3 regions of the Nocardiopsis sp. NPDC006938 genome follow, and region 1 is predicted to be linked to each of the others. Evidence: predicted binding sites of a transcription regulator. Region 1 holds the regulator's gene; each other region holds the start of a gene.
What was found. Region 1 encodes LexA, which represses DNA repair genes until DNA is damaged. Its sites were predicted from a motif close to TCGAACANNTGTTCGA; they were not measured.

Region 1 (3,242 bases):
CCCTCGCGGTCCTGTCGCAGGCTGGCGATCTCGGCCTCGAAGTCGGCGAGGCTCTCGAACCCACGGTAGACGCTGGCGAAGTGCAGGTAGGCGACCTCGTCCAGGTCGCGCATGGGGCCCAGGATGGCCAGGCCGATCTCATGCGCGGGCACCTCGGCCACTCCCCGGCCGCGGATCTCCTCCTCGACCTGCTGGCCGAGTTTGGCGAGGGCGTCCTCGGACACGGGGCGGCCCTGGCAGGCGCGGCGCACTCCGGCGATGATCTTGGTGCGGCTGAAGGGTTCGGTCACCCCGGAGCGCTTGGCCACCATCAGCAGGACGGTCTCCTGAGTGGTGAAGCGGCGCTCGCAGACGGGGCAGGTCCGTCTGCGGCGGATGGCCGCGCCGTCGTCTGTGGACCTGCTGTCGATCACCCTGGTGTCCGGATGACGGCAGAACGGACAGTGCATCCCGGTTCACCTGGCTTTCTCTACCCGACCAACAACCCTAGGCTTCTACTTAACCACAACTTGTTGACCACAGCCCCCATGCCAACACCAGATGTTGTGGTCGAACCTAGGTGTTGAGACGGACGCCCGCAACCCTGGCACCGGCGCGTCCCCAATCCCGGGACAGGGGGCGCCGAAGCACACGGTTCGGGGAGGTGGAAACGGGGATGTGCGGCCCTGGGAGCCGTTTCCCAGGATAAGGGGGCGCGGGCGCGCGGCCCGCCGGACGCCACACCGTGACGCGTCCGAATTCCCCCGCGCCCGTCCGGCGCGCGACGCGGACGCGGCGACGCGAGACGAACCCCATACGGAGGTCGCGCATTCGGACGACAACGGCCCCCCTCGTGTCCGCGCATATGTGCGACCCGGAAAATCGGCGCGCGAAAACACAATGGGAAATCGCCGGGACCCGTCCACGGCTTCTCGAACGCTTGTTTGATATCACCGTGTGCAAGGACTAAAGTTGACCTTGATTTCACACCGGCTTCGCCGTCCGGTCCGCGTGGCCCGTGACCGGCCGCACACGCGGGCCCTGACCGAACCGAACACCGAGGAGGCCCGGCCGTGCCGGAGGACAAGCCCGGAGCCGTCGGCTCAGGACCCACCACCGTTCTTTCGCCCGTGGGCGACCCGGGCGCGTCCGCGCCCGACACCCCCAGACTCACCGCACGCCAGCAGAGCGTCCTCAACTGCATCCAGAAGTACGTCCGCGAGCGGGGGTACCCGCCGTCCATCCGGGAGATCGGCGACACGGTCGGCCTGTCCAGCCCCTCCAGCGTGGCGCATCAGCTCAAGGTGCTCCAGCGCAAGGGGTACCTGCACCGGGACCAGAACCGGCCGCGCGCCGTGGAGCTGCGCACCCCCGGCCGCGGGGCCTCCCAGACCCTCACCCAGGAGGAGCTCACCGCCGACTCCACCCGCGCGGCGTCCGTCCCGCTGGTCGGCCGGATCGCCGCCGGCGGCCCGATCCTGGCCGAGGAGGCGGTCGAGGACGTCCTGGCGCTCCCCCGGCAGCTGGTCGGTGAGGGGCGCCTGTTCATGCTCACCGTGGTCGGCGACTCCATGATCGACGCCGCGATCACCGACGGCGACCTGGTCGTGGTGCGCCAGCAGCAGACCGCCGAGAACGGCGACATCGTCGCGGCGCTGCTCGACGACGAGGCGACCGTCAAGGTGCTGCGCCGGGAGCCGGACGGGCACGTGTGGCTGATGCCGCGCAACGACGCCTACGAGCCCATCCAGGGCGACCAGGCCACCATCCTCGGCAAGGTCGTCACGGTCATGCGCCGCGTCTGAGCTACTGGTCCCGGAGCCGGGGGCGCGGGGCGGGCCGCTACGCTGAGGGCGTGTCGACACCTGCCTGCGCTCCCGTTCCTCCCGCCCCGCACCGGCTCCGGGCCGCCCTGGCCGCCTCCGTGGCCGCCGCGGTCCTGATGGTCAGCGCGTGCGCGCCCGACGACGGCGCCGACCCGGTGCTGCCCGGCGCCCCCGGGCGGGAACGCGAGGTCTCCTTCGAGGGCGGCGGCTTCACGGTGCCCGGAACCTTCACCGCGCCCGCCGACACCGGCGGCACCGTCCCCGGGGTACTCATCATCTCGGGCAGCGGCCCCACCGACCGCGACGGCAACGGCAGTGTGCGCCCCGACGCCGACACCAACCTCAACCTCGCCCGCGTGCTGACCGGCGCCGGGGCGGCGTCCCTGCGCTACGACAAGTTCGGCAGCGCCGACCCGGACCGGATGAGCGAGGCCGAGGAGGAGGCCCTCGACCAACCGGTGGACCCGCTGGTCTTCGACCGGCAGATGGCCGCCGCCTACGCCGAGCTGGTCGCCCAGCCCGAGGTGGACCCCGAGCGCACCCTCGTCCTGGGGCACAGCGAGGGGGCCCTGTTCGCACTGCGCGCCCATGAGGTCCTCGACGCGGAACCCGCCCTGGTACTGGCCGCCCCGCCGGGTACGCGCATGCTCGACCTGATCGACCGGCAGGTCTCCGAGCAGGTGCGCGTCGCCGAGGCCCAGGGCGGCATCGACGAGGCGGGCGCCGCGCGGATGCTGTCCGACCTGCGGGCGGGGCGGGCCTCGGTCCGCTCCGGCCGCGCCCTGCCCGAGACCGACGCCACCGGCCTGTTCGACGAGAACGGCGCCGACTACCTGGCCTGGATCGACGCCTTCGACCCGGTGGAGCTGGCCGAGGACCTGCCCGAGAACACCCCGGTGCTGGTCCTGTGGGGCGAGCGGGACGCGCAGGTGAACCAGGAGGAGGTCGACCGGCTCATGACCGGTCTGCCCGGCGCCGAGCGGGTGGACCTGGCCGGGGCCGACCACATCCTGCGGGAGTACGACGACTCCCCCGGGGCCGTCGCACCCGACGCGGACCGCGCGTTCTCCCCCGACGTGGCCCCGGCGCTGGAGCGCTTCCTCGACGGCCTCTGGTAACGGGGCGGAGCCGCCCTAGTCGTCCTCGGGGGCGGGCAGCTGGTCCACGACGGAGCGGGCGAGGAGCTGGGCCCTCTCCTGCGCCGTCGCGCCGTCCAGGGAGTCGAGTGCGTCGTAGTCGGTGGCGGCGGTGTAGCAGGACTCCAGGTACAGGTTGGAGACCCGCACCCCCACGCAGCCCACCTCGAAGGCGCCCTCCTCCACCCAGGTGAGGGCCTCGTCTCCGAGACCGTCGACCGGGCTGGCGTCGTTGCCGTCCGCCGTGGCGCGCAGGGTGTCGGCGGCGGTGTCCTCGCCTCCCTCGACGGGGGCCGCGACC
Region 2 (3,242 bases), on a different contig from region 1:
GCCGCCGGTCCCATCCCGCGACGCGCAGGGGGTAGGCGACGTTTCCGGCGACCGTGCGGGACGTGAACAGGTGGAACTGCTGGAAGACCATCCCGATGCGGGAGCGGACCCTGTTCAGGCTCCGCTCCGGAAGGGCGGAGATCTCCTGGCCGAGCACGTGGACCGACCCGGACGTGGGCTTCTCCAGACCGTTGACGAGCCGGATGAGGGTGGACTTGCCCGCACCGGAGAAACCGATGACCCCCAGGACCTCGCCCCGGTGAACGCTCAGCGACACGTCGTCGACGGCCGTGACGGCCCGCTCCCCCTGGCCAAAGGTCCGGGTGACGCCCCGCAGCTCGATCAGGGCCGTGCCCGGCGGCGGACCGCCGCCGGGGTGCGCCGTGCTCATCTATTCACCGTCTCCGATGGCGACCTGGTAGTCGGACAGGGCCGTGCGCAGCTCGTCGACGTCGACATCGGCCGGTACGGAGGTGCCCTCCGACAGTTCCGAGGCGATCTCCAGGACGCGGTCGTCGTGGTAGAGCGCGGCGATCGCCGCCAGGGCCTCGTTGTCGCCGTCCTCGGCGCGCACCACGAAGGCGTTGACGAAGGGGAACGCGGCGGGGTCGCCGGGGTCGTCGCCGAACAGGGCCGACTTCGGGTCGATTCCGGCGTCGTTGAGGAAGCTGTTGTTGATGACCGCGCCCTGGACCGACTGGAGGGCGTTGACGGTCTGTTCGGCCGAGAGCGGGGTGACGGTGACCGTGGAGGCGTCCTCGTCCACGTCCCGCGGCTGGGGCTGCGGGGTGTCCTCCCTGAGCTCGACCAGCCCGGCCTGGGCCAGCACGTTGATGGCGCGCCCCTGGTTGACGGCGTCGTTGGGGACGGCGATCTCGTCGCCCTCGCGGAAGTCGTCGACCGCTTCGTAGTCGGCCGAGTACAGGGAGAGCGGGACGATCTCGGTGGGCCCGATCGGGGTCAGGTCGTCGCCGGAGGCGGCGTTGTAGTCGGCCAGGTAGGCGATGTGCTGGAACCAGTTGGCGTCGAGGTCGCCGTTGGCCAGCGCGGGGTTGGGCTGGTTGTAGTCGGTGAAGTTGACCAGCTCGACCTCGTGGCCGAGCTCCTCCTCCGCGAGCTGGGCCAGGAGCCGGTGGGTCTCGTTGACTCCCACGACCCCGATCCGGAAGGGCTCCCCCTCGGCTCCGGACGAACCGCCGTCTCCCCCGTCGGGTCCGCAGCCGGTCAGGGCCAGGGCGAGGGCCGAGGCGGCGGCGAGCGCCGAGGCGCCGTGCGGGTACAGGGAGGAGCGTTCGGTGGTGGACATGGGTGTTCTCTTTCGCATGGGTACGGGCACGCCGCGCGGGAGCGGCGCCGGACAACGTTCCGGAGCGGGCGGTGAGGAATTCCTGGACGAAAGGAGAATAACCCAAAAAGGCAAACCGCACTTCAGAAATATTTCGGCAACAATACAGTGTGCGCGTCATGTTAACGCCCCTTGAACAACGTTCCCTGTTTCCCTTTCGCCTCCGGACCGGCCACCAGCCCTGAAGGGGTTACACTCGACGTGACCAGGGGAGAACCGTGAGGCGACTCACAGATCGGAATCGACCGAAAGCGCGGGGGCAGCCTTGTTGCTTTCACCGATTCCCGACTACCTCGACGCCATCGTCGACCGCAGCGGACACGTCGTTTCCGGAGAACGGGCCGACTACATCCCGGAACTGGCGTCGGCCGATCCGGACCGCGTGGCCGTGACCCGTGCGCGGACAACGGGGCCGTTGACGCGAGCGGAGACGCTGACCACGCGTTCGGCGTCCAGCCATCCCCCCACCCTTCGCCCAGGCCCGGGCGATCGAGGACCACGGCGTGGAGTTCGCCCTGGAGCGCGTCGGGGTGGAACCCAGCGGCGAGGCCTTCACCGGGGCGGGCCACTCCCGGGCACGTGAACCGCGTGATCCACAGCCCCGCCGAACGACTGGACAGGAGTTCGAAAACATGTTCGAATAACGCCCATGCGCTGGGAGAACCTTCGTGAGGAAACCGACCACACCGGGCAGCGGGCTCTGTTCGCCCCCGCCGCACCCGCACCCTCGCGCGGCACCGGAAGGGCCGGGCTGGGCGCACCGGCCCCCGGTCCGGTACTCGCGGGACAGGACGGCGAGGCGGTCGCCATCGAGATCCGCGCCCGGTCCGTCATCAACCGGGTCCCCGGAGACGACCCCATGTTCCGGTGGACCCTCAACCCCTACCGGGGCTGTTCGCACGCCTGCGTGTACTGCTTCGCCCGCCGCACTCACGAGTACCTCGACCTGGACAGCGGACACGACTTCGACACACGCATCCTGGTCAAGGTCAACGCCGTCGAGCGGCTGCGCGCCGAACTCGCCCGCCCGTCCTGGACCGGCGAGCACATCGCGATGGGCACCAACACCGACCCCTACCAGCGCGCCGAGGGCCGCTACCGGCTGATGCCGGGGATCATCTCCGCGCTGAGGGACACCGCCAACCCGTTCTCCATCCTCACCAAGGGGACCCTGGTCCTGCGCGACCTACCCCTGCTCGAACAGGCGGCGCGGGTGACCCGGGTGGGCATGGCGGTCTCGGTCGGCTCCGTGGACCCCCGGGTCTGGCGCACCGTCGAGCCGGGCACGCCCAGCCCCCGCGCCCGTCTGGGCGTGGTCCGCGCGCTGAGCGAACGCGGCCTGGAGTGCTCGGTACTGATGGCACCGATCCTGCCCGGGTTGACCGACTCCGCCGAACAGATCGAGGAGACGGTGGCCGCCATCGCCGATGCCGGGGCGAGGCGTGTCTCCCCGGTCGTGCTGCACCTGCGGCCGGGCGCCCGGGAGTGGTACCGCGCCTGGCTGGCCCGGGAGCATCCGCGCCTGCTGCCGCTCTACCGCGAGCTGTACGGGGGCGGCTCCTACGCGCCCCGGTCCTACCAGCGGATCGTCACCACGGCCGTGCGCGAGATCGCCGCCCGGTACGGCCTCAACAGACCGGGTTCCCCCCGGGGCACCGAAGGCGCGGGCGGAGACGAGGCCGGAGAAGGCAGGAGCGGGGAGGCCGGGGGCGGGGAGGCTCCCGCGGGAGGAGCGGCCCGAGGTGACGAGCAGCTCCGACTCGATCTCCCCGTGGCCTAGCGGCGTGCCCGGCGCGGGGGCGCTCGCACGCCCCACCGGTACGGCCCCCGCTCCCCCGGGCCCTCGCCCGGCTGCCGCCGCGGCCCGGTGTACGGGTGCCGGTGATCAGTGCCGGTG
Region 3 (3,242 bases), on a different contig from region 1:
TCGGCGAACTCGTCCGAGGGGTAGCGGCCCGACAGCATGTCCAGCACCGCCTCCAGGACCGCGTCGCCCAGCTCCGCGAAGGGGGCCGCGCGCCGCACCAGCGCGGCGAGGTCGTCCACCGCCCAGTCGTCCATCGCCACCATCGCCACGACCTGCTGCGACAGCACGTCCAGGGGGTCGCGCGGCATCTCCAGCCGCTCGATCCCGCCCGCGCGCATCCGCTCGGTCACCACCGTGGTCGCCAGCAGGTCTCCCCGGTACTGGGGCAGGAACACCCCGCGCGAGGTCTCGCCCACCTGGTGCCCCGCGCGGCCCACCCGTTGGAGGCCGCTGGCCACCGACGGGGGAGCGGCCACCTGCACCACGAGGTCCACCGCGCCCATGTCCACCCCGAGTTCGAGGCTGGAGGTGGCCACCACGCACCGCAGCCGTCCCTCCTTGAGGTCGTCCTCGATGAGCGCCCGCTCGGCCTTGGACACCGACCCGTGGTGGGCGCGGGCGATCACCGGCGCGCCGCCACGGCTCTGCCCCGACTGGCCGATCACCTGGGCGGCGACCTCCTCCGGATGGAACTCCTCGCCCAGGCGCTCGGCGTGCAGGTCGTTGAGCCGGGCGCACAGCTTCTCGGCCGTGCGGCGGCCGTTGGTGAACACGATGGTCGAGCGGTTCGCCTCGACCAGGTCCAGCACCCGCCGCTCCATGTGCGGCCACACCGAGCCCCGGCTCATCGCACCCCCCGAGCGCGGGTCCGGCGCCCCGCCCGCGGAGGCCTCGGGCGGGCTCCCCGGCTCGTCCAGGTCGGGCGCGGACGCCTCCACCCGCAGGTCCATGTGCGGGGTGTCGGGCGGGGCCACGATCACGGTGCCCGGGGCGCTCGCACCGTTCCCGCTCAGGTAGGCGGCCACGGTCTCGCGCGGGCGCACGGTGGCGGACAGGCCGATCCGCTGCGCCGGGCGGTCCAGCAGGACCGACAGGCGTTCCAGGCTCAGCGCGAGGTGGGCGCCGCGCTTGGTCCCGGCCAGGGCGTGCACCTCGTCCACGATGACCGTCTCCACGCCCGCCAGGCCCTCGCGGGCCCGGGAGGTCAGCACCAGGAAGAGGGACTCGGGCGTGGTGATGAGGACGTCGGGCGGGTGGGTGGCCATCCGGCGCCGCTCCTGGGCGGGGGTGTCCCCGGTGCGCACCCCCACGGTGACGGGGGAGAGGTCCTCGCCGCCCTCGGCGGCGGCCGCGGCGATTCCGGCCAGCGGCAGGCGGAGGTTGCGCTCCACGTCCACGGCCAGCGCCTTGAGCGGGGACACGTACAGGACCCGGCAGCGCCGCGCGCGGTCCTCGGGCACCGGGGCGTGGGTGAGCCGGTCCAGGGACCACAGGAAGGCCGACAGCGTCTTGCCCGAGCCGGTCGGCGCCACGACCAGCGTGTCCCGGCCGGAGGCGATCGTCCGCCAGGCCTCGGTCTGCGCGGCCGTGGGGCCGTGCGGGAAGGTCCGCGCGAACCACGACCGGGTCGCCGGTCCGAAGGGGGCCAGGGGGTCGGTCGCTCCGCTCATCGCACCAGTCTGCCCAAGGGTTCCGACAGAACGGCGCAGGACACCCGGGTCCGGGAGGAGCCGGAACCCGTCCTGTGGACACGTCCTCGCGGCCCCCTCCCGTCACTCATACTGGGGCCGATGAGACTCACTGTTTTCTGGCACAACATGCACGCCCAGTTCGGCGAGGCCTACGCGGACAGCCTGGCCAAGGACTACGTCATCGAGGCCCTCGGCTCCCGCACGGTCAACCAGGCGCTGGCCGACGGGACCGCGGCCAAGGAGGTGTGGCGGGCCGTGTGTGACGCGTTCGACCTTCCCGCCTCCGTTCGCTGACCCCGCGTTCCCCAAGTCCGCGTAAAAACCGGGCCGCCGGGCGTTCGCACCGGATTTCGAACATGAGTTCGGGTACTCTGGGCCTGCGGCGGACCGACGACGAGCGTCGCGATTGTCGTACCGACCGCGTAGCGTCATGCCCATCATGAAGAAAAAAGCATCAACCCAACAGGGGAATCCCGTGGCATCTGGAGACCGAGACAAGGCTCTCGAAACAGCGCTCGCGCAGATCGAGCGGCAGTTCGGCAAGGGCTCCGTCATGCGGCTGGGGGACGACGACCGTCCGCCCATCGAGGCGATCCCCACCGGCGCCATCGCGCTCGACGTCGCCCTGGGCATCGGCGGCCTGCCCAAGGGCCGGGTCGTCGAGGTCTACGGCCCGGAGTCCAGCGGTAAGACCACCGTCGCCCTGCACGCCGTGGCCAGCGCCCAGAAGATGGGCGGTATCGCCGCCTTCGTCGACGCCGAGCACGCGCTCGACCCCGAGTACGCGAAGAAGATCGGTGTCGACACCGACAACCTCCTGCTGTCCCAGCCGGACACCGGCGAGCAGGCGCTCGAGATCGTCGACATGCTCATCCGTTCCGGCGCCGTCTCCATCATCGTGATCGACTCCGTGGCGGCCCTGGTGCCCCGCGCCGAGATCGAGGGCGAGATGGGCGACAGCCACGTCGGCCTCCAGGCCCGGCTCATGTCCCAGGCGCTGCGCAAGATCGCCGGAGCCCTGCACTCCACCGGCACCACCGCGATCTTCATCAACCAGCTCCGCGAGAAGGTCGGCGTCATGTTCGGCTCGCCGGAGACCACCACCGGCGGCAAGGCGCTGAAGTTCTACGCCTCGGTCCGCCTGGACGTGCGCCGGATCGAGACGCTCAAGGACGGTACCGACGCGGTCGGCAACCGCACCCGCGTCAAGGTCGTCAAGAACAAGGTCGCGCCGCCCTTCAAGCAGGCGGAGTTCGACATCCTCTACGGTGTCGGCGTCTCCCGCGAGGGCAGCCTCATCGACCTGGGCGTGGAGCACGCCATCGTGCGCAAGTCCGGTGCCTGGTACACCTACGACGGCACCCAGCTCGGACAGGGCAAGGAGAACGCCCGCAACTTCCTGCGCGAGAACGTCGACGTGGCCAAGGAGATCGAGAAGAAGATCAAGGAGAAGCTGGGCATCCCCGGTTCGGGCGACGACAGCGCCTCCGGCCCCGCCGAGCCCAAGGCCGACCCGGTCAAGGCCGAGGAGCCCAAGGCCCCCGCCAAGCGCGCCGCGGCCAAGACCACCAAGGCCGCCGTTCCGGATGCGTGAGGGGCGCCGGTCACCTGACCGCGCCGGACCGGCCGAGACCGGCCTGGTGAACTCCGACGAGGGGTCCGCTCCGGAGG

Region 2: the regulator LexA is predicted to act here: its motif matches at 1,970-1,985, upstream of ACFYL4_RS08625 (Rv2578c family radical SAM protein).
Region 3: the regulator LexA is predicted to act here: its motif matches at 1,922-1,937, upstream of recA (recombinase RecA).

The regions. Positions count from the first base shown of each region.
Region 1 is NZ_JBIAGA010000011.1:69,337-72,578, forward strand. Features, by position in the region: gene nrdR (transcriptional regulator NrdR) at 1-449, opposite strand, end outside; gene lexA (transcriptional repressor LexA) at 1,110-1,784, shown strand; gene ACFYL4_RS17530 (alpha/beta hydrolase family protein) at 1,835-2,923, shown strand; gene ACFYL4_RS17535 (hypothetical protein) at 2,939-3,242, opposite strand, start outside.
Region 2 is NZ_JBIAGA010000004.1:261,318-264,559, reverse strand. Features, by position in the region: gene ACFYL4_RS08635 (methionine ABC transporter ATP-binding protein) at 1-391, opposite strand, end outside; gene ACFYL4_RS08630 (MetQ/NlpA family ABC transporter substrate-binding protein) at 392-1,306, opposite strand; gene ACFYL4_RS08625 (Rv2578c family radical SAM protein) at 1,995-3,125, shown strand.
Region 3 is NZ_JBIAGA010000001.1:364,196-367,437, reverse strand. Features, by position in the region: gene ACFYL4_RS01660 (ATP-dependent helicase) at 1-1,550, opposite strand, end outside; gene ACFYL4_RS01655 (DUF3046 domain-containing protein) at 1,671-1,865, shown strand; gene recA (recombinase RecA) at 2,047-3,165, shown strand; gene ACFYL4_RS01645 (regulatory protein RecX) at 3,158-3,242, shown strand, end outside.